Regions from separate parts of the Lysinibacillus sp. Y5S-8 genome, predicted to be linked through region 4. Evidence: riboswitches for the same ligand, from Rfam matches in the RefSeq annotation. Region 4 holds a riboswitch; each other region holds the start of a gene.
What was found. A riboswitch is a leader RNA that binds a small molecule or an ion and turns the genes downstream of it on or off. The one in region 4 is predicted to bind S-adenosylmethionine.
Positions count from the first base shown of each region.

Region 1: it holds a riboswitch for S-adenosylmethionine, as region 4 does, so the genes downstream of both, V6670_RS18180 (methionine ABC transporter ATP-binding protein) here and V6670_RS21460 (cyclase family protein) in region 4, are expected to answer to the same signal.
Region 2: it holds a riboswitch for S-adenosylmethionine, as region 4 does, so the genes downstream of both, V6670_RS20085 (bifunctional homocysteine S-methyltransferase/methylenetetrahydrofolate reductase) here and V6670_RS21460 (cyclase family protein) in region 4, are expected to answer to the same signal.
Region 3: it holds a riboswitch for S-adenosylmethionine, as region 4 does, so the genes downstream of both, V6670_RS02265 (MetQ/NlpA family ABC transporter substrate-binding protein) here and V6670_RS21460 (cyclase family protein) in region 4, are expected to answer to the same signal.

Region 1 is NZ_CP145889.1:3,716,940-3,724,382, forward strand. It holds gene V6670_RS18170 (MetQ/NlpA family ABC transporter substrate-binding protein) at 271-1,119, opposite strand; gene V6670_RS18175 (methionine ABC transporter permease) at 1,190-1,858, opposite strand; gene V6670_RS18180 (methionine ABC transporter ATP-binding protein) at 1,848-2,876, opposite strand; SAM riboswitch class I at 2,960-3,063, opposite strand; gene V6670_RS18185 (thioredoxin family protein) at 3,120-3,431, opposite strand; gene V6670_RS18190 (TOPRIM domain-containing protein) at 3,446-3,787, opposite strand; gene gcvH (glycine cleavage system protein GcvH) at 3,879-4,259, opposite strand; gene V6670_RS18200 (arsenate reductase family protein) at 4,466-4,822, opposite strand; gene V6670_RS18205 (acyl-CoA dehydrogenase family protein) at 5,054-6,838, opposite strand; gene V6670_RS18210 (acetyl-CoA C-acetyltransferase) at 6,965-7,443, opposite strand, start outside.
Region 2 is NZ_CP145889.1:4,106,599-4,114,041, reverse strand. It holds gene V6670_RS20110 (YdcF family protein) at 1-214, shown strand, start outside; gene V6670_RS20105 (tetratricopeptide repeat protein) at 287-1,573, shown strand; gene V6670_RS20100 (hypothetical protein) at 2,035-2,298, shown strand; gene V6670_RS20095 (globin-coupled sensor protein) at 2,282-3,490, shown strand; gene V6670_RS20090 (protoporphyrinogen oxidase) at 3,722-5,116, shown strand; SAM riboswitch class I at 5,216-5,316, shown strand; gene V6670_RS20085 (bifunctional homocysteine S-methyltransferase/methylenetetrahydrofolate reductase) at 5,408-7,255, shown strand; gene metH (methionine synthase) at 7,248-7,443, shown strand, end outside.
Region 3 is NZ_CP145889.1:471,922-479,364, forward strand. It holds gene V6670_RS02240 (CoA transferase) at 1-669, opposite strand, end outside; gene V6670_RS02245 (alpha-hydroxy acid oxidase) at 666-1,826, opposite strand; gene V6670_RS02250 (enoyl-CoA hydratase-related protein) at 1,841-2,620, opposite strand; gene V6670_RS02255 (methionine ABC transporter permease) at 2,634-3,305, opposite strand; gene V6670_RS02260 (ATP-binding cassette domain-containing protein) at 3,298-4,323, opposite strand; gene V6670_RS02265 (MetQ/NlpA family ABC transporter substrate-binding protein) at 4,429-5,259, opposite strand; SAM riboswitch class I at 5,348-5,452, opposite strand; gene V6670_RS02270 (PPC domain-containing DNA-binding protein) at 5,575-6,078, shown strand; gene V6670_RS02275 (pyridoxal phosphate-dependent aminotransferase) at 6,199-7,368, opposite strand.
Region 4 is NZ_CP145889.1:4,378,829-4,386,271, forward strand. It holds gene V6670_RS21430 (aldo/keto reductase) at 1-118, shown strand, start outside; gene V6670_RS21435 (helix-turn-helix domain-containing protein) at 174-557, opposite strand; gene V6670_RS21440 (MFS transporter) at 667-1,851, shown strand; gene V6670_RS21445 (ABC transporter substrate-binding protein) at 2,011-2,961, shown strand; gene V6670_RS21450 (helix-turn-helix domain-containing protein) at 3,037-4,605, shown strand; gene V6670_RS21455 (hypothetical protein) at 4,729-5,127, shown strand; SAM riboswitch class I at 5,223-5,329, shown strand; gene V6670_RS21460 (cyclase family protein) at 5,418-6,155, shown strand; gene V6670_RS21465 (DedA family protein) at 6,198-6,794, opposite strand; partial or broken gene V6670_RS21470 (Cof-type HAD-IIB family hydrolase) at 6,895-7,443, opposite strand, start outside.

The DNA.
Region 1 (7,443 bases), 660 kb from region 4:
AATTATAAAATATACTCATAAACACCTACATTTTATGTAATTTAATAATATTTGTGCAATAATGTTCATCCTATTTAACAAATAATTTCAGAATTACTTTCTAACTCTAAAATAATTTGATTAAAAACAACACTGATTGATGTTAATAGTTGATAAATCAACTTTTTAATAATTGCAATAAAAATAGCCCCCTCAAGTATCATTAATGAGCGATACTTGAGGAGGCTAATAAAAAAGTAAGTGAGTTAGATCACTCACTTACCCTTTGAATTATTGTACTGGTACTACTGCACCTTTCCATTCTTCTAAAATGAAGTCTTGGATTTCTTTAGAAGTTAATACTTCTAATAATTTTTTAATTTCTGGTCTTGTTTCGTCGCCTGCACGTACTGCGATGATATTCACATATGGAGATTCTTTGTCTTCAAGAGAAATAGCATCTTCGATTGGATTTAAACCATTATCGATCGCAAAGTTAGAGTTGATAAGTACTGCATCGCCCTCATCATTTTCATACATTTGTACAAGCATTTCTGGTGCAGTATTCGCATCGAATTTAAAGTTTTTAGGATTTTCTTCAATATCCTTTATTTCTGCTGCCGTTTTATCAATACCTTCTTTTAATTTAATTAAGCCTTTAGCTTCCAGTAATGATAGCATACGACCGTGGTCTGATACTGAGTTAGAAAGTAAGATTGTTGCGCCTTCAGGCAGATCTTCTAAAGTTTTATATTTTTTTGAGTAAATACCGATTGGTTCAATATGAACGCCACCAGCATTTACGAAATCATAGCCATTATCTTTAATTTGTAGCTCTAAATATGGAATATGTTGGAAAAAGTTTGCATCAAGTGTTTTTGAATCTAGATCTTGGTTTGGAAGAACATAATCCGTATAAGTTTCAATTTCAAGATCAATGCCTTCTTTAGCTAAAATTGGTTTTGCTTTATCTAGGATGACTGCGTGTGGTGTATTAGAAGCACCTACTTTTAATGTTACGTTGTCTTTACTATCTGTTTGATCAGATGCTGAATTGGCATCTTCTTTTTTATCTGTACCACAAGCTGCTAATGCTAGTACAAGTATAGATAAAAATAATCCTGCTAATAACTTTTTCATTTATGACACTCCCTTTTATTTGTTTCAAATATGTTAGCGGTTAGAACCGGATTAACCTCTTTTAGTCTTACTAACGTTTATCGATCTTCACCGTTATTAGATCACCAATCCATTGAATGATAAATACAACTACTAAGATCAAAATAGTTGCCATTAATGTCACATCTTGGCGATTTCGTTGGAAGCCGTCTAGGAAAGCTAAGTTACCAAGACCACCTGCACCGATAATCCCTGCCATTGCAGTATAACCAACGAGGGCAACAGCCGTTACAGTAATTCCTGAAATTAGTGCTGGTAAAGATTCAGGGATCAGTACTTTCCAAATGATTGTGGATGTTTTTGCCCCCATTGAACGGGCTGCTTCAATGACACCTTTATCTATTTCACGTAACGCAATTAATACCATACGAGCGTAGAACGGGGCTGCACCGATAATTAGAGCAGGTAATGCCGCATTTGCTCCCCGAATCGTACCAAGTAAGAATTTCGTAAATGGAATTAATAAAATAATTAACACGATAAATGGGATGGAGCGGAAAATATTAACGATTGAACCCGTTAAAAAGTTAACCATTTTATTAGCCCATAGCTGATTAGGGCTTGTTAAAAATAGAACGATCCCAATGACTAACCCAAGAATAAATGTGACAACTGTAGAAATTGCTGTCATGTACAATGTTTCATACATAGCTTGCCACATATTTTCCCAGTCTACGTTTGGAAAAAGATTAGTTACCATTTGCGATCACCTCCGTTTGTACTTCGACTGTATTTAAATAACGAAGGGCTTCAGCCACATTTGTCTTCGAGCCATCAATTTGCACAATCAGTGTACCGTATGCACCGTTTTTCGTTTGCGAAATATTACCATGAACAATGCTTACTTCTACATCAAATTGTTTCACAAGATGTGAGATAACCGGCTGTTCGGTCTTTTCACCAACAAAAATCAGTTTAACAAGTTGTCCAGTTGGATAATTTGTTTTGATTTGTGCCACCGTATCCTGTGTTTCCTTTGTATCCGTAATCTGAGATACGAATTTTTTAGTAATAGCCGCTTGTGGTGCTTGGAAAACTTGCAATACCTCACCACGTTCCACTATTTCGCCTGCCTCCATGACCGCTACACGATGACAAATTTTGCGGATGACATGCATTTCATGGGTAATCAAAACGATTGTTAAGCCTAAACGTTCATTGATATCAACGAGTAAATCAAGAATGGCATCCGTCGTTTCAGGATCGAGTGCGGAAGTCGCCTCATCACATAGTAAAACCTCTGGATTATTCGCTAATGCACGGGCAATCCCTACACGCTGCTTTTGTCCACCAGAAAGCTGGGATGGATATGCTCTGTCACGTCCCTCTAGACCAACAAGTGCAATTAATTCCTTCACTCGTGCTTCACGTTGAGCCTTTGAAACACCTGCTATTTCTAGTGGAAATGCAATATTTTCGGCAACTGTTCTAGACCAAAGTAAATTGAAATGTTGGAAAATCATACTTACCTTTTGTCTAGCTGCTCTAAGCTTTTGCCCTTTAATCGATGAAAACTCTTGACTGTTCACCGTTACTGTTCCTGTTGTCGGTTTCTCTAAACCGTTTAATAAACGAATCATGGTACTCTTACCAGCGCCACTATAGCCGATAATGCCAAAAATTTCACCTTTATTGATGGTAAGGTTGACGTCTTTGACTGCCGTTAATTCGCCATTTGCTGTTTTGTACTTCTTCGTAATATTTTGAAGCTGGATCATAGCGAATACTCCTTTTCTCATATAGAAAACCCCTTCACTCACAGACAAGTAGAAGGGGTCACGTATAATAACGTTAAACCGTTCTCTCATCTTTCAAAGAAAAATCTTTGAGTGATTTGGCACCTTTTCACTTTGTGATGGTTGCCGGGCTTCATAGGGCACTTCCCTCCGCCACTCTTTATAAGAGTTCGATATATTTAATGTTTTAGTAATATATTTGATACTTTACCACGCTAGTAAAGTTCAGTCAATTGATTTTTTTAACAATTCGTATAAAAATGGTACGGATTGAAAAGCATAAATCTTATCTGTCACTTTTCCGCCATCACTAACAAGTAAACACGGAACACTTTCAATTTGATGCTCAACAGCAACATGCTCTAAAAAATTTATATTCGCTTTACCTATTGGTAGCTGTGGCAATAATTGTTCAATAATGGACATCATTTTAGATGCCACTGCACACGTTCCACACATCGGTGTATATAAATAAAACGCAGCTTTCTGTCCAGACTGTTTAGCCGTTTCCCACTGCTCTTTTGACCATTCTTCCATTTCCTCACGCAACCTTACAAAATATATTCATTATGGATTGAAAAATGTGCACGCAGTAATATCATCGCTAACACTTTTCTTGGTGTCGTCTCTACTTCCTTATAGGTTGGCATTGTACGTAAATGCTCTGCCTCTGGATAATGTCTGTCCATTAATGCACGCAGCTTGTCGCCTGAAGTATCTGCATCAAAAAAAGTAAATAGCTCACAGCTCTCATAGGGATCGAGCAGCTCTTCTAATTGATGCACACCAATTGTACCATTCGTACATAGTATTGTAACATTCTCATTTAAAATTGGCTCAATTTGTAGCTTATCTGAGCGTCCTTCTACTATTAAGCATTTTCCCTCGAACATTACGCCACCTCCATTTAGACATACCCACTTATAAGTCATTATATAACAAAAAACGCCGGTAGTTTCCGACGTTTTTCGATTATAGCTTGTCTTATTCAGCGATCATTTCTTCGTATTGCTCTGCTGTCATTAGTTTTTCAACTTCTGATGCATCAGCAGGCTCCACAACGATCATCCATGCTTTTTCATATGGTGATTCATTAACGAATTCTGGGCTATCTTCTAAATCTGCATTTACTTCAACTACAGTACCTGAGATTGGTGCATACAATTCAGAAACAGTTTTAACTGATTCTACGCTACCGAATGGATCATCTGTTTTGATTTCGTCGCCAACTTGTGGAAGCTCAACGAAAACGATATCTCCTAATTCAGATTGTGCGAAGTGAGTAATACCAATACGTACTTTTCCATCTTCTGTTTTTACCCATTCATGTTCTTCAGAATAACGTAAGTCTTTAGGTGTGCTCATGCAAAAAACCCCTCCATAAATATGTAATATATTCACTTTCAGTGTGCCATACTTCTCCTATAAAAACAAGATTCAATTACGTGCCAGCTTAATTGCGGTCCACAATTTTTTCAAGTTACTTGAAATACATCTCTGTTAAAAATTTGTGACATCTGCCGGTGACTTTATCTCGGTTAGAAGAGTCGTTCGATCCTGTTTAAATACGGCTATTTCCAAGTTTGCTCAAAATCTGATTCTTTAAACCCTAGCGTTACTTTTTGGCCATCCGTTACGATTGGACGTTTGATTAACATCCCATCAGAAGCAAGTAGCTCCAGCTGCTCATCTTCAGTCATTTCCGCTAGCTTGTCCTTTAAACCAAGCTCACGATATTTCATACCCGATGTATTAAAAAATTTCTTCAAAGGCAGTCCACTGGCTTGCCAAATGGCTGTTATTTCATCCTTTGTTGGCGATTGCTCTACAATGTGTACCTCTTCATAGGAAACCTCATGATCATTTAACCACTTTTGTGCTTTTTTACATGTCGTACATTTCGGATAATGGATAAATTGAATCGTCATTAAAATGCTCCTCTACTGTCTTTTTCTGTAGTATACCATCATAATTGTTTCGAATGGTGGAACTTCTCTCATTTTCGTAAGCCTATCCATCCGTTTTGCTGTTCTATTCATCACTTTTTCCATTTTATCCGTCAATCTAGCTGTTCTATCCATCAGTTTCACGCTTCTATCCATCTCTCATAAAAAAACCTAGCTATCCTCTTACAGATAGCTAAGTTACAGTGTATGCTATTAAACAATATATTTTTCAGCTTCGATTAGTTTAACAGAAGCTTCACGTTTCTTCGCAATTAAGTTATAAGGGTTATTGCGTGTTAATTTACGAAGTGCAGATAATGTCATACGTGCTGCATCGCCATCTGCTGAAGCAAGAATTGTGTCTTTTGCTTCCTTTTCGATTTCTGTGAATGCTTCTTGGCAGAAGATTTGCGTGTATAGCAATTTCTGCTGTGCTTTTTCAGCGCCATCACGAGCAATTGCCTTTTCTGTACGTAAGACAGCTGACTCCATTGCAAATAATTGGTTAGCGATATTGGCAATATTCACTAATACCTCTTGCTCCTGATCAAGCTTCGCACCAAAGCGTTGTGCTGCTAAGCCTGCAGCTAATACAGCAATCTTCTTAGCATTTTTCACTAAATATTTTTCTTGTGCTAGTGGCTCTGTACCGATGTCTTCTGGCATTAACATTAGCAGCTCTTGCTGTAAATTTTGAGCAACTTGTAATAAAGGAAGCTCGCCTTTTAGCGCCTTTTTCATAAATGTGCCAGGGACAATCATGCGGTTAATTTCATTTGTACCTTCAAAAATTCGATTAATACGAGAATCACGGTAAATACGCTCTACCTCATATTCAGCCATAAAGCCATAACCGCCATGTAATTGTACGGCTTCATCTGCAATATAATCTAATGTTTCCGACCCAAATACTTTCGCAATAGAGCATTCAATTGCATACTCAGCAATAGCACCTGCAATTACTTTTCCTTGCTTTTGCTCTTCAAGGCTTAACTGGCTTAAACGATCCTCAAATAGACCAACAGTACGATAGTTTAATGATTCGGACGCGTACAATTGAGAAGCCATTGTTGACAATTTCTCTTTTGTTAGATTGAAATCAGAAAGCTTTGTTTTAAATTGCTGACGTTGGTTTGTATACTGGATAGCTAACTCCAATGCACGTTTAGAGCCACCAATTGTGCCCACACCAAGCTTATAACGACCAATATTTAAAATATTGAAGGCAATGACATGCCCACGACCAATTTCACCTAATAGATTTTCTACAGGTACTTCCGCATCTTCTAATACTAATGTACGAGTTGACGATGATTTAATCCCCATTTTCTTCTCTTCTGGGCCTACTGAAACGCCATTGTAGGCACGTTCTACGATAAAGGCAGAGAATTTATCACCATCAATTTTTGCATAAACAACAAATACGTCAGCAAAGCCTGCATTTGTAATCCATTGCTTTTCACCATTCAAAATATAATGTGTGCCTGCCTCATTTAATTTCGCAGTCGTTTTTGCCCCTAGAGCATCTGAACCTGAGCCTGGCTCTGTTAATGCATATGCTGCGATTAATTCACCTGAAGCAAGCTTAGGTAAATATTTGTTCTTTTGATCTTCATTACCAAATAGAACGATCGGTAGTGAACCAATCCCAACATGTGCACCATGTGTGATGGAAAAACCACCTGCAACAGACATTTTCTCAGCAATTAAAGCTGAAGAAACTTTGTCTAGTCCAAGCCCTTCATATTCTTCTGGCACATCTGCTCCAAGTAAACCTAATTCGCCTGCACTTTTTAGGAGACGCACTGAATGCTCAAATTCATGGTGCTCTAAATTTTCAACTACTGGTAAAACTTCATTTGCTACATATTCCTCTGTTGTTTTAGCAATCATCTTATGCTCGTCAGTGAAATCTTCTGGTGTAAATACACGATTTAATTCCACATCTTCAATTAGAAATCCGCCGCCTTTAATGAAATCAGTTGTTTTTTCAGTCATGATAAATTCCTCCCAATATATCTATTTTGATTGTTTAATCCCCAAATGAACATGTATAGAAAAGCTTGATGTGAACATGTTCGGAGGCAACCGTAAACCGTACACCTCAAGCTGATCTAGAAAATTTTATAAAATTTCAAATACACCAGCAGCACCCATGCCGCCGCCAATACACATTGTCACCACGCCATATTTCTTCCCTTGACGCTTCAATTCATGAATAAGCTTTAACGTTAAAATAGCTCCTGTAGCACCTAGAGGGTGACCTAATGCAATTGCTCCACCATTGACATTGACTTTTTCTTGGTCGATGCCTAAATGACGTACTACCTGTAATGATTGAGAAGCAAATGCTTCATTGATTTCCCATAAATCAATGTCATCTATGGATAAACCTGCAATTTCTAACGCTTTAGGTACTGCCACAATCGGACCAATTCCCATTACTTCAGGAGGCACACCACCAACTGCAAAGCCTAGGAATTTTGCCATTGGTGTCAGTCCTTGCTGTTCGGCCTCCTCACGATCCATCACTAGTACAGCTGCTGCACCATCAGAAGTTTGGGAGGCATTACCAGCCGTTACACTGCCCTTTACATGGAAAG
Region 2 (7,443 bases), 270 kb from region 4:
GACAAATAATTTCCATGTATTTCGTGCAAGTATTTATGCTAAGAAAGCAAAGCTAGATGCAGAAGGAATTGGCTCAAAGACAGCCTTTTACTATGTTCCCAATGCATTTACACGAGAATTTATAGGCTTATTAGATATGTATAAATGGGCCCATATTACAGTTTTTTTAATCATTACGCTATTCGTTGGCTTATTATTGAGAGCATATGTGTAACCAAATTTCAACTGTCTTCCATATAATAGTGGCAAGGCAGTTTTTTTACATAGTGTGCAAGGGAGGAAAATAATGTACGAGCAAATGTTAGCCAAGCGAAATAAAGAAAGAATTGATTCCCTACAAAATCTGACACAGTCAGAAAATACATGGTTTGCTCAAAATATAAAATTACTTACATTCACGGAAGTTACCCTAACAGCCTTGCAAAAAATATTGTATCAAATAGTGCGAGGGCTATTGAAAGAACAGCAACAACGGCATTTACAAATTATCCATTCAGAACAATCTCAGTCCATACAGGAGAATGTTTTAACATTGTTAGCGGAATATGACGATGTCTTGCGTGACGCCATTCCCGAATCTATCTATATCCTTGTTTGGCAAATTTCTTCGTTAGAAAAGCTAGCAAGCCGTATAGCAGTAGTTGATGATGTACTTGATATTGTGGAGTGGTACTTGCGTCATCAAGATGAACAGCTCCCTATTTTAGATGAAGAGGATTTAGATCATGAAGTCATTATTGATTTATATAAAGAAGCAGTTGAAGAACAAGACGCAGATGCACAATATCAATTGGGAGAATACTACAACGCTAGAGAAGGTGAACATTTTCAACCTGAAAAATCATTGAAATGGTTTGAATTAGCAGCTCTTCAGAATCATGCAGATGCTCAATACGTGCTAGGGAATTTTTACTTTGAGGGGATTGGTGTGGAAGAAAATGATTCCCTTGCTTTTTCATACTATGAAAAAGCAGCTTTACAGGGGCATGCGGATGCCGCTAATAATTTAGCGGATATGTATTTCAATGGGGAAGGCGTACCGCAAGATTTTATATTAGCAAAACAATGGTTCGACTATGCTGCTAAAAAAAATGTGGCAGAGGCGATGTTTACGTTAGGAATTATATACGAGCAGGGACTGGGTGTAGAAGCAGATGTAGAAGCAGCCTTCAATGCCTACAAAAAATCAGCAGAGCTAGGTTATGTCGAAGCGCAATATCGGCTTGGTGGGATATATTTAGAGGGACGCTTGGGTCAAACAAAGGAGGTAAACCGTGGCCTCTTTTGGTATGAAAGAGCTGCTGAACAATATCATGTAGATGCCTTTTATGATTTGGGCTATATATGGAGTAATGGACTAACTGGTATACGCAATATCGAAAAAGGTATTCATTGGTTTAAACAGGCTGCAATTCAAGGAGACGCGGATGCTAAGCTACAGCTAGGGCATATTTACAATAAAGGTGAAGGAATTGCTAGAAACCTGAAAGAAGCCATCAAGTGGTATGGCCTCGCAGCGGATGCTGGTGTTGCAGAAGCTTCTAAAATATTACAGGAACTTAAAGGATTGTAAATTTCGTGTGAAAAAATATAGTTTATTTGAATTATTTATTTGTCATGCATTTATAAAACTTTTGATTTAAAACGGGTTGTGTTTTTAGGTATATAGATGCTCTTGCGGAGAGGGTAAAAAATATTAATATAGTGATATTTAAAGAAGATTAATAAAAAAGGATAAGAAAAATAAAAAAAATAGGCATAATAAACAAGAAAACGGGTAAAAAAGCTACCAAATAATATTGTGGTAGCTTTTTTCTTATGCATTACCATTAATTTTAAGATAGGGACTTTTGGTGTGGTATATGTAAAAAAAAGGAATCGATAAGATTGACAGCAATTTATAAAATGATTAATGTAAATGAGTGATTTTGAAATAAAGCATACGTAAATAAGTCTACTGTTAGTCATGTACTGACTAGGTCTGCTTGCTGAGCGGGAATATTTTTTGTGTGATTGTACAAAGAGGTACTCGACATGCTTTTGGAGGAAGTGTGCCAGACAGAAAGAGTATTAGCCCATAGCATAATAGCTAATCTGTTTTTATCGGTATTTTTTCTTGTATCAATCAATATGTTAAAAAAGGGATTTGGTGTTTCTCAGCCTGCTGAAAGTAAACGGAATGAAAGAGGGAAGATGTGTGATTTTTCAAAAACAGAGAAAGACGAAGGTATTGGATTTACAGCAATATACAGTAAAAATGGATTTGTCTACTCGCCAATCAATGGTGAAACAAATTGAAATGCTGAATCTAACGAAGCAAGACTTACAATATTTAAAAGCTTTCCAGCCATATGTTATGGACAATGTAGATCACATCGTAAACCGTTTTTACAACATGATAGGAACAGAGCATCATTTGGTAGATATTATTAGTCATCATAGTTCTGTAGACAGACTTAAAGTAACACTACGGCAGCATATTATTGAAATGTTTAACGGAACCATTGATGAGGTGTATTACCAAAGACGAGTAAAAATTGCAAAGGTACATGTTCATATTGGGCTTAGAACCCAATGGTATATTTGCGCATTCCAAGATTTATCCATATCATTTATTGATTTAGTCGAAAAAAATATAGAGCATCCCCAAGATCAATTTAATACGATCAGGGCCATATCGAAAATTTGTAATTTCGAGCAGCAGCTCGTTTTGGAGGCTTTTGAAAACACTGTGGAACAAATGAAAGAAAAAATGATGCATGAGAAAGAAGCTATTGAACGACAAATTGTTGATTCTTCCGAAGCACTTGCCACAATTTCTCAGGAAACAAATAATTCATTTTGCTGCTTAAGCAAGCAATCTGACGAAATTAAACAATTGGCTAAAAAATCACTTGATGTCTCAACACTGGCTGAAAATCAAGCACTTGAAGGTCGTGAACGTTTAAAAAATCAATCACAAAATATGCTTAATATTATTCATTCACTTCATGATATAGAAGAAAATATTGAACAATTATCGGATATGTCTAGGGAAATGGAGACAATCATGAATGTTGTTACTAATATTGCTAATCAAACCAATCTGTTGGCATTGAATGCTGCAATTGAAGCGGCGCGTGCTGGAGAAGCGGGCAAAGGCTTTAGTGTAGTGGCTGATGAGGTGCGTAAATTATCTATTCAAACGAAGGATTCGGTTACTTCGGTGGCATTGTTATTGAAAAAAACGAGTGAACGGACAGAGAAATTAGAGCATTCTCTGGCAAATATTCAAGATGAAGTGGCGTCAGGTGAGGAAAACATGTTACAAACTGAAGGTCAATTTACAAGCATATTGGGAGCCATGACAGAAGCAAAGGATCAAAACGACTGTATGGCAACGAAAATACAAGCAATCGTCGGGATATTAAACGAGTTAGGGACATCATTTACAGAAGTAACGAATTCAGCAGAAAACTTAGCAAGCTTTTCCCAAAATCTAAAAGGATAGACTACTAAATTAACGTTTATGTTTCCGTATTTTTTAGACATATTAAACACTATAGTACCTATAAATATGTGTATTTTTGTAAATCTTGAAATGGAAATTCCATATGATTAAGCTAGAGCTATCTCACAGATGAGGTAGCTCTATTTTTGCTAAATTTGTAAAGGGTTTAACGTAATTTTCAATGAAAATAAGTTTATACTGTAGGAAGAACTAAAAATAGGGGCGGTTACTATGAAAACAGTTGTTGTATTAGGTGGCGGTATTACAGGATTATGCACAATGCATTATTTACAACGTCAAGTGAAGGAAAATAATGTAGATGTGCGTCTAGTGCTTGTAGAAAAAAATACATATTTAGGGGGCAAATTATATTCAACACATGAGCAAGGTTTTATTATGGAAACAGGTGCTGACTCGATTGTAGCTCGTCATAAAGGTGTTATGGAGCTTGTACAGGAGCTTGATTTTGAGGAGAATCTAGTTTACAACGAAACAGGTATTTCCTATATTTATACGAATAATGAATTACATGCCATTCCGGCAGATTCTACTTTTGGAATACCAATGAGTTTGGCATCCTTGGAGCAAAGCACATTGATTACAGAGCAAGGTAAACAAGATGCATTAAAAGATTTGACTTTACCAAACAAAGACTTCACAAAGGAAAGTTCAATTGGAGAGTTTTTAACCTATTATTTAGGGGAAGAGCTTGTGAAAAATCAAATTGCACCCGTTCTTGCAGGTGTTTATTCAGGGGATTTACACCAGCTTTCGATTGCCTCTACTTTACCGTACTTGATTGACTATAAGAACGAGTATGGAAGTATCATAAAAGGCTTTGATGCGAATCGTGAGCAATTTGCTAAAGCAGCCAATAAAAAGTTTATATCGTTCAAAAACGGTTTATCTTCTCTAATTGATCGTCTCGAACAAACATTAACTGATGTAGAGATCATCAAGGGTGTCGCAACTGTCAATGTTCAAAAGCAAGAAAACCACTATTCAATTGCCTTAGCTAATGGTGAAAGCATCGAGACAGATTATGTCGTTTTAGCACTGCCGAATGAGGCTGTTCAAGGCCTACTACAGGATGAATCATTAAACCGTTATTTTGACCAATTTACGACAGCTTCAGCAATTACGATCTATTTAGGTTTTGATGTACCAGACTCTAGATTGCCAGCAGATGGAACGGGCTATATTGTCTCACATAATTCTGACGTTACATGTAATGCTGCAACTTGGACAAGTCGTAAATGGAGGCATACATCAAGAGATCATAAATTACTTGTGCGACTCTTTTATAAAAGCATCAATCCAGCATATGAGCAACTCCGTGCCATGTCTGACGAAGAATTAGCAGCGGTTGCTTTAGAGGATGTGCGCAAGAGCCTAGGAATAGAGGAACAGCCAACAGTTATTAATGTCACAAAATGGATTGATCAAATGCCAAAATATGATCTAGCTCACCGTGAAGCATTACAAGGTTTAGTTCAAGAATTACAAGAAAACTATCCTAATCTATCCATCGCAGGTTGTTCATACTTTGGGGTAGGGATTGGTGCTTGTATTCAAAATGGGAAAAAAATCGGTGAGGAGCTTGCAAAGGAACTAGCCAATTTCTAAGCTTTTAAGTGAAAAATATCTTTGTTATGTGAAATAGTCTTGACTCATTCGTCAGTAAACGATATGATTCTTTTAATTATTTAAAAAATTCATACTACATTCTTATCAAGAGAAGCAGAGGGACTGGCCCATTGAAGCTTCAGCAACCAACTTTTTTGTCAGGTGCTAAATCCAGAAGACCATTGAGTCGAAGATGAGAAGGAAAAAACAATGATGAGTCATTAAAGCCTTCTTTTTTTTATAAAAGAAGGCTTTTTATTATACAGAGATATAGGAAGAGAGGCTAGTTTAATGAGATTGCTTGAAAGGTTAAAAACGCATGTATTGACGGCAGATGGCGCAATAGGCACAGTGCTTTATGGCTATGGTTTGGAGTATTGTCATGAGGAAATGAATGTACAGAAACCTGAGTTAATTGAAAAGATTCATAGAGAATATATTGCAGCTGGTGCTGATATCATCCAAACGAATACGTATGGTGCAAATGCCATTAAATTAGCTCGCTATGGATTAGAATCGCGTGTCCAACAATTTAATGAAGCGGCGATTACAATCGCAAAGCGAGCTGCGGCAGATGGAGGTCAGTTTGTCTTAGGGACAATTGGTGGTATTCGTGGTATTCGTAAAAGTGATGCAACGTTAGATGAAATCTTAGCAACTATTGATGAGCAAGCGAGTGTTTTACTTGCTGGAAATCCAGACGGCCTTTTACTCGAAACCTATTATGATTTTGAAGAATTAACAGCTACCTTAAAGATGCTACGGACAAAGACAAAATTACCGATTATTGCGCAAGTTTCCATGCACGAACCTGGTGTTTTACAAAACGGTATGTCTTTAAATAACGCCCTGCATGAGCTAGAAAAACTTGGTGCGGATATTGTGGGTGTCAATTGTCGTTTAGGTCCACACCATACCATTCAGGCGTTTGAAGGTGTAGAACTTCCTGATAAGGCATTTATGTCAGCTTATCCGAATGCTTCACTCCTTGACTTAGAAGATGGACGTGTCGTTTATGAGTCAGAAGCTGAATATTTTGGTCGAGCGGCTGTAGAATTACGTGATCAAGGGGTACGCTTAATTGGGGGCTGTTGTGGTACGACACCGAAGCATATAGCAGCAGCGAAGAAGTATTTAGAAGAGTTATCACCAGTTCATGAAAAGTATGCCAAACCCGAGAAGATTCAGATTGTTCGTGAAGCAGAGCCAACGAAGTATGAACCTCTTCATGAAAAAGTAAAGCGCGAACGCTCTGTCATTGTAGAGCTAGATACACCTAGACATCTGGAAATTGATGGTTTTTTGGAAGGGGCAAAACAATTGTATGATGCAGGAGCAGATGTCGTCATGATGGCAGACAATTCTCTGGCTTCTCCACGTATTAGCAATATTGCTATGGGTGCATTGTTGAAGAGTACTAATGGTGTACGTCCTCTAACACATATTACATGCCGAGACCGTAATTTAATCGGTCTGCAATCACATTTAATGGGGTTAAATGCATTAGGAATTCATGATGTGTTAGCTGTTACTGGCGATCCAACAAAAGTTGGGGACTTCCCAGGTGCCACAAGTGTTTATGATGTCTCATCAATGGAGCTGATCCAATTAATTAAGCAGTTAAATCAAGGTATTTCCTTCTCAGGTAAACCACTTCGTAAAAAAGCAAATTTTTCAGTAGCTGCTGCATTTAATCCAAATGTCCGTGTATTAGATCGTGCTGTGGCACGCTTAGAGAAGAAAATTGAGTACGGAGCAGACTACTTTATTTCACAGCCAGTATATACGAAGGAAAAAATTGTGGAAATTTATGAGGCAACCAAGCATTTACAAGCGCCTATTTATATTGGTATTATGCCCGTTACAAGTTATAAAAGTGCTGAATTCTTACATCATGAGGTGCCAGGCATAAAATTATCTGAAGATGCCTTAGCAAGAATGAAGGCCTGTGGTGAAGATAAAGAACGTGCAACATTTGAGGGGATTGCCATTGCGAAGGAATTAGTAGAGGTGGCTGCGCAGTATTTCAATGGCATTTACCTTATCACTCCATTTTTACGTTATGATGTGACTTTAGAGTTGATGAAATATATTGAGCAATTGGATGAACAGAAAAAAGGGGTAAGTATACATGGCTAAGCACTTGATTGAAAAGCAACTAGAGAAACGTATTTTAATTCTTGATGGCGCAATGGGAACAATGCTACAAAACGAAAACTTATCCGCTGAGGATTTTGGCGGGGAGGAGCTTGATGGCTGTAATGAAAATCTTGTGCTTACTAGACCTGATGTAATTAAGGAAATTCACCATAAATATTTAGAGGCAG
Region 3 (7,443 bases), 770 kb from region 4:
CCGCTCCGGTAGTTCGCCATGTCCAAAGTAAGCAGCGGCCTCCCATACAGTCCATGCTAGACCTGACTCCACTAAGGAAACATCAATATATTGCCCTTCACCACTACGCAGCTTATAAATATAGGCCATTAAAATAGATTGTAATGCTGTTTGAGCAGCAGCAATATCATTCACAGCAAAGCCGACTTTTACAGGTCGACCATCCGCTTCACCCGTCATATGCATTAAGCCATTCAGACCCTGTGCCATAATATCATAGCCACCCTTTTGACTATACGGACCCGTTTGTCCATAGCCTGAAATAGAGCAATAAATAAGACCAGGATTGATAGCTTTTAATGTGTCATAATCAATACCAAGCTTTTTTGTGACACCTGGTCGATAGTTTTCCACTAGGACATCAACAGATTGGATAAGCTCTTTAAATAAAGCTAATCCCTCTGGCGTTTTTAAATTAATACAAACCCCTTTCTTATTGCGATTGACCATCATATACATATGGCTTTCTTCATTTATAAAAGGACCCATTGTACGGGTATCGTCTCCATTTGGATACTTCTCAATTTTGATAACCTCTGCACCCATATCTGCTAAGACCATCGTGCAATAAGGACCAGCTAATACTTGCGATAAATCAACAACTCTTAATCCTTGTAATGCTTGTTTCATTTAACCTCAGTCCCATCATGTTTGACTAATGTGATGTTGCGTAATCCTTTGACAGAGGTCGCACCTGCTAAAGCGATGGAAACCTTTAATTCATCATAAAGATTGGTCATCACCTTTTCGACGCCCTGTTGTCCTTCAAGGGCTAGCCCATAGACGAAAGGGCGTCCGATTGCAACGGCATCCGCTCCTAAAGCAAGTGCTTTTAAAGCATCCATGCCACGATAGACACCACTATCTAAAATAATAGGAATTTGTCCATTCACAACTTTCGCAATAGCAGGAAGTGCATCAAGTGAACCAATAACACCATCTAATTGACGGCCACCGTGGTTTGATACAATAATGCCATCAATACCATTGTCGATAGCTAGCTTCGCATCTTCAGGATGTAAAATTCCCTTCAATAGTATAGGAAGGTTTGTACGCTTTTTTAATTCTCGAACATGCTCCCAATTAAGTGTTGGGTGGAAGACATTTTGCAAGACACCTTGTACGTAGGACTCGAATGAATCATCAGGTAAAGTGGCTGTAAAAACGGGATCATTCATATAATTGCCTCGTGCATAGCCTAGCTTCAATGGTGAAAATTGATTGCGGACATCTTCTTCACGCCAACCAAGCATTACTGTATCGACAGTTAAAACAATCGCTTCAAATCCGGCTGCCTCCGCTCGTGCCACCATACTAAAAGCGATTTCTTCATTAGTAGACCAATATAATTGAAACCATTTTGTTGCAGAAGGAGCAGCTTGAGCAACTTCTTCAAGTGCATAAGTGGAAACGGTGCTTTGAATATAGGGCATGTTTAAATGCTTGGCAGCACGTACTACAGCAAGCTCACCTTCATCATGAACCATTCCGTTCATGCCGACGGGAGCAAAGAGCAATGGAGTTGGGTATGCTTTACCAAACAAATTAATCGATGTTTGAACATTTGAAACATCATTTAAAAAGCGAGGAACTATAGAATACTTTTCGAAAGCTGCACGATTATTGCGCAGTGTTTGTTCACCACCAGCACCTGAACGGATATAGCCAAAAGGTCCAGCTTCGATTTTTTCCGCTACGGCCCTTTCTAAATCTGCAAAGCAAATGGGGAAGGGGGCTTGTGCAGTAATATTTTTTAAGAGTAGATCACCATCAGTTATGTTTGTCATCGTTACTACCTCACTTATTTATTGAAAATAGGCTTTCTTTTGTTTAAGAAGGCTTGAATACCTTCGTTATAATCATCTGAACTAAATGAATTAAGAACGATCTGTGCCAGCTCATCGCTTTCTTCGTTTTCACCATCTACAATTGCTTGGATCATTTTTTTTATGCCTGCGTTTGCAATGGATGATTTACTTAATAGATGTTCAGCAAAATGCAGCGTGGCACTTTCAATATCCTCTGGCTCATGTAAGGCTGTGATTAAACCAATGTTTTTTCCATCTTGTGCCGTAAAAATGTTGGCTGTGTATAAAATCTCTTTCGCCTTGGCAACACCAACAAGATTGATGAGACGCTTTGTACTTTCAAGATTATAGACAATACCAATATTCGCCGCTGTGATGCCAAGCTTACTCTTTGGTGTCGCTATTCTAAAATCACATGCGTTGGCTAGTTCTAAGCCACCACCAATGGCTAAGCCCTGAATCATAGCAATTGTCGGCTGAGGAAATTTATAGAGGGTATCAATCGCCTTTAGAGCCAAATCATTATAGGCTTTGGCATTGTCCGCGGCATAACGAATATCTAAAAACTCGCTAATATCGGCACCAGATGAAAAGGCTACTTCATTAACGCCACGGACAATTAATAGCTTAATAGAAGAATCTACACGTAACTGCTCAAGTTGCTCTATTATGTTCTGAAACATCGCCTTTGATAAGGAGTTCCGTTTATCAGGTCGGTTTAACACTAACGTTGCAATATAACCATTTTTCTCTACATAAATTTCAGTTGTCATTGTCATTCTCCTCTTAATCCTTTTTCAATTTCGCAGCGAAGCGGTTGCCGATGGATTGAATGCTTTGCACAAGAATGATTAAGATAAAGACAGTTGCATACATAACATCGACCTCATAGCGTAAATGACCATAACGATAGGCGAGGTCACCCAATCCTCCAGCACCAACCATTCCTGCCATAGCCGTAGCACCGATTAAACCAATTGTGGCAATTGTTAAGCCTAAAATAATAGATGGACGAGCTTCACGTAATAGCACATGCCAAATAATATGGCGACGTTTAATACCCATGGCTGTGTAGGCTTCTACCACTCCCGAATCCACCTCTAATAGCGCAGATTCCATCAGTCGAGCAATATAAGGAGCTGTATAGACAACTAGCGGAACGATAACACCTTTAACCCCAATTGTTGTGCCGACGATCAGCTTAGTAAAAGGTAGGATGAAGAATAATAAAATGATGAATGGAACAGAGCGTATAATATTGATGACTAAATTAAAAAATTGATATAAAAATTTATTGTCAAAGGATTGACCTGGTCGTGTTAATACGATTAATAGCCCCAATGGAATCCCAATGAGAATGGAAAACAACAAAGAAATTCCGACCATTTGAAATGTTTCGATAATTGATTTGCCAATTACATCTGACCAATCTGTAATGAAGCTTTGAATACTACTCATTGAATTCGCCTCCTAATTCTTCCACCGCGACGCCATTTTCCGTAAAATATGTGAGTGCCTTTTGGACAATGTGAAGCTCTCCATGTAAATGCACCACAATGTTCCCAACAATGCCGTTTTTTAATTCAATAATATTTGCCGTTAAAATATTTGGTTGTACATCATACACTTTCGTAACTTCTGCTAGTAATGGCTTACCAGTACTTTCACCTAGGAAGGTTAAACGAATGACACTGCCTGAAACATTTAACTGCTCGATCAGGGAAGGGGATAAATTACGTTGTGAAATCGTATTTAAAAACTTTCTCGTTGTAGGATGCTTCGGTTTAGCAAAAAGTTCAATAGCTGTACCAAATTCCACCACTTTCCCTGATTCAAGAACAGAAACCTCATCACATATTTTCTGAATGACATTCATCTCATGTGTAATCAGCAGGATCGTAATGCCTAATTCACGGTTGATTTTTAATAACAATTCAAGAATGGCTTCGGTTGTTTCAGGGTCGAGTGCACTTGTTGCTTCGTCACTAAGTAAAACCTCTGGCTCCTGTGCCAAGGCACGTGCAATAGCAACACGTTGCTTTTGCCCACCTGAAAGTTGGTTAGGGTAGCTGTCTAGTTTGTCTGTTAATCCAACAATTTCAGCATATTTAGCCACACGGTTTTTTACCTCTTTCTCGTTATAGCCAAGTAGCTTTAAAGGAACAGCAATATTATTGTAAACGGTTGCCGTTTTTAATAGATTAAAATGTTGGAAAATCATCCCGATTTTTTGGCGTGTTTGCCGTAATTCATGAAGAGAAAGGGCAGTAATGTCCACATTGTCGATTAACACTTTTCCAGCTGTAGGTCGCTCTAGTAGATTGACGCAACGAATGAGTGTACTTTTACCTGCACCACTATAGCCAATCACACCATGAATTTGTCCTTTTTTTACATGGAGATTGATTCCATCTACAGCCTTAATGATGTCTTTTTTCGTCTTATATTCTTTTGAGATATTTTGTAATTGAATCATCCGATTGATTGCTCCTTTCTCAAGCTCCTAAAAAGCAAGAATCTGCTCGTTTTCCATAGAGGAATTTCGGCAGATTCTTCAGCTACTAGAAGCTTCCTGAATGTATTACCAGCTAGGGATTACTGAACCTTTGAATTCTTCTTCAATGAATTGACGTACTTCATCAGATTGGTAAGCCTCAACGAACTTTTTAATTGTTGGGTCATTTTCATTTTCTGCACGTACCACAATATAGTTCACATATGGAGAGTCAGTAGATTCTAAAAGAATAGCGTCATCTTTAGGATTAATGCCAGCTTCCAATGCGAAGTTTGTATTAATAGCTGCTACATCTACTTCACTAAGCTGCTTAGGAATTTGAGCTGCCTCTAATTCGATGAATTTTAAATTCTTTTTGTTTTCTTCTACATCACGGATAGAGGCTGTTAAATCTGCCCCATCTTTTAATTTTATATAGCCTGCTTCTTGTAAAACAAAGAGGGCACGAGCACCATTTGTTGGGTCATTTGGTAAACCAAACGTTGCACCATCCGGAATGTCATCAAAGGATTTATATTTTTCAGAGTAAATACCCATTGGATTTAAAATTGTTTTGCCTACTGGTACTAAATCTGTATCATGATCTTTATTAAACGTATCGAGGAAAGGCTCGTGTTGATAGCTATTCGCATCAAGATCACCTTCAGATAAGGATGTATTAGGTAAAACATAATCAGAAAATGATTTAAGCTCTACTTCTAGCCCATTTTCTTTGGCTACTTTCGCTGCAACTTCTGCGATTTGTTCGTGTGGACCAGACGTGACACCTACGACGATTTTATTTTCATTAATTGCTTCAGCTTGACCTTTACTCTCTTCTTTAGAGCCACAACCTGCTAGAGCTGCTGCTAATGTAAGACTTGCTAAACCTACTAAAAATTTATTTTTCTTTTTCATGAAAACTACCTCCAAGATTGTTTTTATCGGTTTTTGAAAATAAAAAAACTCTCTTACAAACTAAGAGAGGCTCATGAAAAAATGTCCTCTCTTATCTATCAAACGATAATCGTTTGCAGGATTTAGCACCTTCCTTCTAAAAGGAGGTTGCCGAGCTTCATAGGGCCAGTCCCTCAGCTACTCTTGATAAGAGATTTATCATATTTTTTTGTAATTCCGATAGAACTAATATAATTTATAGGTTATAGTAAGTCAATAAATATTTTTTAAATCTTTTATATTATTATAATATTTTGGCATGAAAGAGGGATAGCAATGTCTGTAAGAGTTAATTATGGTATAGGTTCATTTGGCAAGGTTGTGAGTGCCCGACTGCTAATGGGTACAGACATTATTGAAGGAATAGAGGCACTTTGTGAGGAGAACCAGATTGAGTCAGCAACAATTGTTAGCTGTATAGGTAGCCTTCAAAAAAGTAGCTTTGTTTATTTAGTACCTGATGAAACATCTCAGATTAACGTAAGTTTTAGCGATGTCATTAAAAAAGAGGGACCACTCGAATTGATCCAAGGCTCTGGCGTAGTATGTAAGCGCGATGGGGGATATGAAACACATTTCCATGGTTCTATGAGTGATCAATGGGGCGTTGTGTCAGGGGGGCATTTTATGAAGGGGGGGAACCCTGTTATTACGGCTGACATAGTGCTAGCTGAGGTTCAAGGCATCCAGCACTTTCGAAAATTTGATGAAGAAACAGGCCATGTTCAATTTTATCCATTAGAACACGGTTTACAGCAGCCAAGGAAGATTGAAAAATAGCGAAAATGTACTAACTTTTTCTTTTCACTGAGTTGAATGTTCCTTCCTGAATTAAAAAATGTTAGACCGAGCTTATAATCGGTCTAACATTTTTACTTTTGTCCCAGCCTCATGGCATGGTTAAAGGTTGAATAATTGTAATTGTTCGATTCTATGGATTGCTTCACGTAAGCGTTCCTCGCTAACAAGTAAACCAACACGGATATAGCCTTCGCCATATCGGCCGAAACCATTGCCTGCTGCTACAGCGATATCAGCCTTTTCCAATAATAAATCGGCAAACTGCTCGCTAGTATAGCCTGATGGTACAGGGAGCCATGCGAAGAAGGAGCCTTTTGGAGCCGTTACATGCCAACCAATTCTTTGAGCTTCTTCAATGAGTACATTGCGGCGACCTTCATAGGTAGCTCGCAGTTCATCCACACATTCTTGGGAAGCTGTAAGTGCCGCTGCTGCTGCTTGTTGAATAGCAGGGAATTGACTACAAAACAGATGATCCTGAATCAGATTAATGGCAGCAATAATGTCGGCATTACCGACAGCGAAGCCTATACGCCAGCCTGCCATATTATAAGTTTTGGAGAGTGTGTACATTTCAATTCCTACTTCTTTTGCCCCCTCAGCTTGTAGGAAGCTAATAGGTTTATTACCGTCAAATCCTATTGCCCCATAAGCAAAATCATGTGATACGATAATATTGTGTTCCTTCGCAAAGCGAACGGTCTCTTCAAAAAACGCAAGTGTTGCTGTACCACCTGTAGGGTTGTTCGGGTAATTTAGGTAAAGTAGCTTCGCCTTCTCTTTCACTTCATCAGGTAATGCATGATAATTAGGTAAGAAATCATTTGCAGCTAAAAGTGGCATCACTTCAAAATGGACATCACCTAATACGACACCTGATAAGTAATCTGGATAGCCAGGGTCTGGTAAGAGCATCGTATCACCTGGATTTAATACGGCTAAAGGTAGCTCAACGAGACCAATTTTTGTCCCGCCAAGAATCGCTACCTCTGTGTCAGGATTTAGATTCACATTATATTCACGTTTATAATAGTCGGCAGCTGCTTGACGTAATTCAGCGATACCGCGAAATGGTGAATATTTGTGATTTTGTGGATTTTCAGCCGCCTCCTGTAATGCTTGAATGATATGAGGGGGCGTTGGTTGATCGGGATTTCCTTGACCAAGATTAATGACATCGCGACCTTCTTCTAAGGCATTATTTACTTTTTGAACTAACGCTGCAAAAAATTGAGTGGGTAGTTGCTGTAGTTTTTTAGAGAATTCCATGCATGATCACCCTTTTCAGAATATAATAATTATTATTGAAGAATATGAAGCAAATAGTATTACTTTTTTTAATAA
Region 4 (7,443 bases):
ACAAAATGCTGATATCTTCGACTTCCATCTAACAGACGAAGAAATGGCTACAATCAATGCGATGAATCTTGAACAGCGTGTCGGACCGAATCCAAATGAATTCGACTTTGCTCTATAAGCATAAAAAGAGGAAAAGAGACTGTCTTGCATGTGACAGTCTCTTTCTCCCCTCATTACGATGTTTGCTGCATTGCGATATCTTCATCACGTTGTTTTAACAGTACATCTTCACCTTTATCCTGTAATAATTCAACATGCTTTTCGCCCCAAGTGCAAAGCATGTTCAGAATAGGTTCCATCCCTTGTCCATAGGTCGTTAATGAATATTCGACTTTTGGTGGTACTTGATTGAAGACCTTTCGATGAATTAATCCAGCCTGCTCTAACTCTCTTAACTGACTTGTAAGCATTTTTTGAGAAATACCCGGAATTAATCGGCGAAACTCATTTGTTCGAATTTTACCATGGTGGTTTAAATGACAAAGAATGACTGGTTTCCATTTACCACCGATAACTTCAAGCGTAGCTTCAACACCAATATTATAAACTTTTTGCATTGTGACCCCCTGTAATATTCAAAAGTAACTAAAAGTACCGTACATATCTTTTAGGTATGTATGAATAGTACTACACACACTAAAAAAAATCAAAGGAGATTTTAATAGTATGTCAAAATCAAAAGAGCCAAGTGCTAAATTAACCTTACTAGCTCTTGCAATCAGTGCATTCGGTATAGGTTCCACTGAATTTATCAGCGTTGGACTTCTACCATTAATTACAGATGACTTTGGTATCTCTCTAAGCACAGCTGGCTTAACCGTTTCTATATATGCACTAGGGGTAACTGTTGGAGCTCCATTATTAACAGCCTTAACATCACGCCTTAGTCGAAAAACCGTATTATTGCTTGTCATGACCATCTTTATAGTAGGTAACTTAGCAGTCGCTTTAGCACCTAATTTCTCTTTATTATTAATCGGACGTATTATTTCAGCATTAGCACATGGTGTGTTTATGTCCATCGCTTCCGTTATAGCGGCTGATGTAGTGGAACCAAATAAACGTGCCAGTGCTATTGCCTTTATGTTTACAGGCTTAACTTTGGCTACTGTAACAGGTGTTCCACTTGGTACATTTATTGGTCAAGTAACAGACTGGCGGATGTCGTTCATCTTTATCGTCGTCATTGGGATTATCGGTTTAATTAGTAATGCGATCTTAGTACCTAACCAATTGTCGAAAGGCAATCCTATTTCTATTCGTGATATTGGCAAAGTATTAGGCAATATTCGCATGATTTTAATATTGTTCATTACCGCAATTGGATACGGTGGTGCCTTTGTTGTCTACACATATATTTCACCTATTTTAGAGCAATATATGGGGTATTCTCCTCATGCAGTAGTCATTATTTTAGTGGTCTATGGTATTTGCGTTGCGATCGGTAATACATTAGGTGGTCATTTTGCTAATCATAATCCGCTACGTTCTATCTTTATTATTTTTGTAGGACTTGCCTTGGCGTTGCTCGGCATTGGCTTCATGCTCGAATCACCTATTATCGGATTAATCATGGTATTAGTAATGGGCTTATTTATGTTTATGAATGTCCCAGGATTGCAGCTATATGCTGTTCTACTGTCTGAAAAATATGTACCTTCAGCTATTTCTATGGCCTCAGCATTAAATATTTCTGCCTTCAACATTGGTATATTTTTAGGGTCCTATATTGGGGGCTTCATTATTCGCCATCAATCATTAGCGCATACTCCCTTGTATGGATTTTTAATGGTTATGCTTGCAGCAATTGTTACATTAGTCTGGTACATTTTCGATAATAAAAAACAATAGGAAGTCAAATTTCATTTTGTATAAAAAAGAAGTAGAGAATGTGTATTGTTTGTTGATATGTTGTGTCCTATAATTTACTAGAATCAAACGAGAATGATTATCATTCTAGGTTAAGGTGACATTCTTACTGTTTTAGTAAATTAATAGGAGTGAATAGCAATGCGTAGAGGTCGATATTTTTCATTTGTCCTTTTACTTGCACTAATGTTCGTGTTAGGTGCCTGTGGCTCAAATGAAGTAAAAGAGGATACAGCGAAAGAAGATCAATCAACTAAAGATACAAGAATTGTAGAAGATGAGTTTGGAAAGGTAGAAATCCCTACAAACCCACAGCGTGTAGCTGCTATCTATATGGAAGATTATTTAACTGCCTTGGATGTAAAACCTGTTGTGCAATGGTATCACCCATCCTGGGGTAAACAGGACTATTTAGGATTAGATGTTCCTGAGTTCGACATTACTGGTAGTATGGAAACATTACTACAAGCTAAGCCTGATTTAATCATTGTGGATGGCGCTGCTGATAAGGCAAAATATGAAGAATACTCAAAGATTGCACCTACTTACCGCATAAAAGAAGATATTCTACAAGACCCACGTGAAATTGTAAAAACAATAGCGGATGTTTTAAATATTCCTGATAAAGCAAAGGAAATCGTTGATAAATATGAGCAACGTGTATCCGATTTAAAAGCAAAATTAGATGAATCAATTGGAGACGAAACAGTTGCTGTTGTACGTCTAAATACAGCAGATCAAACATTAGCATTATTCGGTATCAAAAATCGCTATACTGGTTATATCTACACAGAAACTGGCTTAACACCGCATCCGTTAGCACGTGATATGACAGAGTTCCAAGAGGTCTTATCAGAAGAGGCTATTCCAGAGCTAGATGCGGATCATATCATCCTTTTCCCTTCAAATGGCACTTGGGATTCGGAAGAAAATCAAGAAGCGATTAAATGGTTAGATAGTACACTATGGAAAACAGTACCTGCTGTTAAAAATGGGCATGTCTATATTGCAGATCGAACATATTGGCAGTCTGGAGCTATCACAGCTAACCTGCTGAAATATGATGATCTTGAGAAATGGTTCGTGAAATAATTTTCAAAAGAAAGCTCTTCAGAGAGCTTTCTTTGTGTTGTTCTCCAAATTCAATTATAAAAGGGGGAATCATCAATGGGTAACTTAACACATGTCTATACGTTACAAACTATTTCTTATGTGATTCAATCAACGAACAAGCAACAGTTTAATAGTGATTTCTATACACTTTTCATCGTAATGAGTGGCAGCGGAAAGCTAGAAATAGATCATAACACCATTCATCTTAGTGAAGAAAAGTGCATATCGATTCCTCCTAATAACACGGTTAGTATACACATTCAAAACGAGCACCTTTGTTTTTATCAATTACAGTTCAACATTGTCCATCTTAGCAATAAACAGACTACTAGCCCTTTTAAGCGTGTCAAAGAGCAACGTCTCCTCCCCTTTTCGCAATGTCGTAGACTGTTAGAAGCCATTTATCAGAACCGTCTAGCGGAGGATGAGCACACCATCTTTGAGCAGCATGTACACTTTCAAGAGCTGATGTTATTGCTCTTACATCAAACAATACCCAAGCTGGTGCAAAAAAATGATCGTCAATCAGTTGAGCAATCCATTAACTATTTGCATAAACATTTTGAAAAAGAGTGGACTGTCGAGCAGTTGGCAGAGCTAGCTGATGTTCCAAGATGGAATTATACCCGTATGTTCAAAGAGATTACAGGGCAAATCCCTCTTCACTATTTAAATAATATTCGCATTGAAAAAGCCAAGCAATTATTAATGACAACAAATGATCGGGTATTTGAAATTAGTCAGTCTATCGGATTTAATAATGAGTATTATTTCAATCGTCGTTTTAAAGAACATGTCGGCATCTCTCCAGGACAATACCGAAGAAACCAAAGCAGCAATCTACGTGTATTTGCACCATTCTTAGAAGATTTCTTTGTCGCCCTTGGGATTACACCAATTGCTCAATTCAGTCATCCAAAATGGGGAAAACAAGACTATTTAGGTCTACAAGAAGTGCCTGATATCGATGTACAAAATGGAGAAATGGATCGACTCCTTCACTATAAACCAACATTAATTATGCTAGATGCAGGTATAGAGCGATGGGAATCCTGTCATCATTTAAATGAAGTAGCTCCCATCTGTCATATCTCACATCCTGGAGAGAACTGGCAGTCTACTTTGTTTAAGATTGCTGATTTAACGGGAAAAACCTCCTTGATGCAAGATGTGATCCTACAATATGAGGATAAGGTACGGCAAGCAAAAGGAATTCTTAGTAAATCCGTTTATGGGCAAAGTGTGGCATTTCTCCGCATTTCAGCTATTGGCATTACTCTATATGCGGGTCCTGAATGTGGCTATACGGGGCCAATTTTATATCGTGACCTAGGTTTAATGCCACATCCACTTGTCTGGAGTATTCCGCACAATCAACGTAAAGCACCACTGACATTTGATCAATTGCTGCAATTAGATGCGGATCATTTATTTATTACTTTTGATAAACAACATTCCATTTACGAGAACGAGGAGCGTACGATTTTAAAAACTTCTATGTGGAAAAATCTAGCTGCAGTCAAAACCAACTGTGTATATGAAGTGGATTTTTTAACATGGATGAATTACGGTATACTGTCTCATAGTAAAAAAATTGATGATGTCTTACATGTTCTCGGCTAAAAGAGGAAGCTCACTTTGGCTTCCTTTTTAAATGATTAGGACAGACATTGCACTGCAAAATAACACCTAAAGACGTCTAGCTACATAAGATAAGATATCAGCTATAGGATAGGAGGAATTACATTGTATTACAATCCTTATCCGTACTTTGTTCATCCTTATCATTACCCAACGTCGCCACTTGCCCAGCAGCTTGCCGTTAGACCTATTCCTCAACATTTAGCAATGCCGAACACTAACCCCTTTCCACCTGTCGACACACATAAATTAAAAATTTCAGCTACACGGATAAAGGCGATAATGCAACAGGCTCAATTGCTTACGGATAAAATTGATAGCTCCCAACAATTTGCACATGATCTAATGAATGCTGCACAGCTTTCAAATAAAACAGAGGTTGATAAATTAATCACATCAACAGGCATTACGATGAAATTTGATGCAAATTATACACCAGACAATTTCAGAATACGTCTTATGGATAATGGTTGTTGTGGCATAACCATAAATTTAAGTTGGTAAAAAAATTTACCCTTATATCTCTATCGAACTTGTAAACTATAAAATTCTATGCTAAAGTGTTTTTATTATTATTTCTGAAAATTCTTATATCACTTTTCTTATCGAGAGAGACGGAGGGATTGGCCCGATGAAGTCTCAGCAACCAGCTCAACAGTATGGTGCTAATTCCAATTGGCAAAATTTTAAGCCTTAAAGATGAGAAGAAGAACTACCGTTGCTTATTTTGGAGTCCTCTTCTAAGGGGACTCTTTTTTATTTTCTACTAATTTTAACAGAAAGCAGTGAAATCAATGTCAAACCAACTTTTACAAGCATTACAATTATTAAAATCAAAACAATGGGTTGATTTAACACATACATTCGGCCCTAATTCCCCACATTTTTTTATGTTTGAAGATGCTAAATTTGAAACATTATTCTCTCATGATGACGGGTTCTTCGCACAACAATTCACGTTCCCAGGACAATATGGCACACATATCGACCCACCCATTCATTTTGTGCGAGACTCCCGCTATCTAGAAGAATTAGAACTAAAAGAACTAGTTCTTCCTCTTGTCGTCATTGATAAATCACGAGAAGCTGCTAGCAATCATGACTTCTCGCTAAGTGTGCAAGATATTTTTGATTTTGAAGCACAACATGGAGTAATTGAAGCAGGTACCTTTGTAGCGCTACGTACGGATTGGAGTAAGCGCTGGCCAGATAAAGAGGCATTTAGTAACCAAGATATGGATGGACATAACCATATACCAGGCTGGGGCTTAGAGGCTTTACAATTTTTATTGAAGGAACGTCAAATAAGTGCACTTGGCCATGAAACATTTGATACTGATTCAGCCGCTGATTTTCACAAAAATGGTAAGCTAGATGGCGAATACTTCGTGCTTGAACAAAACATCTATCAAATTGAGTTGATGACTAACTTGGACAAGCTACCTGCGAAGGGGGCAATTATCTTCAATATCGTCCCTAAGCCTGAAAAGGCATCTGGATTCCCTGTACGCTCATTTGCTATTTTGCCATAACACAAAGGTCTGTACGATTCATGTGTTGAATCATACAGACCTTTATTTTCGTATATTTCTTTTTTTGAATAGATAGTAAACGATGAGCATTACGAGGCCAAACAATAGGATGAGATAAATACTATAATGGGATAAATAATAACCAACAAACCGCCACTTCTCCCCAAGCATCCTCCCTAACGTTATAAATGTGAAAGTCCAGATAAATGCCCCTGTATAGGCAAAAAAAGCAAACTTTCTATATGGATAATTATTAATTGCCGCAATATAGGCTGTCAGATGCCGTACACCAGGTATAAAATAGCCTATTAATAATAAAGTTGGCCCAATTTTAGTAAACAGTTGTTTTGTAAAATCAATTTTTTGCTCCGTAATATGAATTTTGGGTCCATATTTCTGCAATAATGGTAAGCCAAAACGATAGCCGATATAGTAGCTTAAGGTAATACCGCCAACTGCACCAATCATTGCACTTACTAAAGCGGGAATGTGTTCAAGGCTTTCTATATAAACACTGTAGCCAACATATGTTAGAAAGACTTCATCAGGAAGTGGCAACCCAACAACGCCTCCAATTAGGATCACGATAATACCCAAATACCCGTAATGTTCAATTAGAGATTGCACATGATGTGCCATATAACATCCCACCCAAAATTTATTAAAACTCATTGATTAACAAGTTCCTTCAATATATCTAAGAGAACCTGAAGCATCGACTTTAAGACCTTCAGCAGCTTTATATCATTTGAAACTGCCGTAAAGCAAAGTCAATACCACCTTCAGTGGAACTCTTTGTAACAAAATTCGCAACCGCTTTTAGAGCTGCGCTACCATTTCCCATAGCAATACCTAGTCCTACATGCTCTAACATATCAATATCATTATTCCCATCTCCAAAAGCAATAGCATTCTCAGGACCAATGTTAAAATGGTCTAGTACCGCTTTAACAGCTATAGATTTGGCAACATCCTGCTGTAATACATTCACAATATAAGGATGCCATCGCTGCCAAAATATATGCGGAAATTGGCTAGCATATCTTTTTTCAGCCTCCTCATCTGCATATAGACACATGAGAAAAACTTCTTCATCCACAATTTTTTCATTCACAACCGGAAAATCTCGTAAAGATAGAGTTGCCTGCATCGCATTGAAAGCAGCTGGATGCTGGATGCCATTCATCGATAGTTGCTCTGTAAAAAATGTGAGGCTATGCTGCTGTTCACGAGCAAAAGCTTGTACATTTTGAACAATATCTTTAGCAATAGGTGTTTTATGTATGAT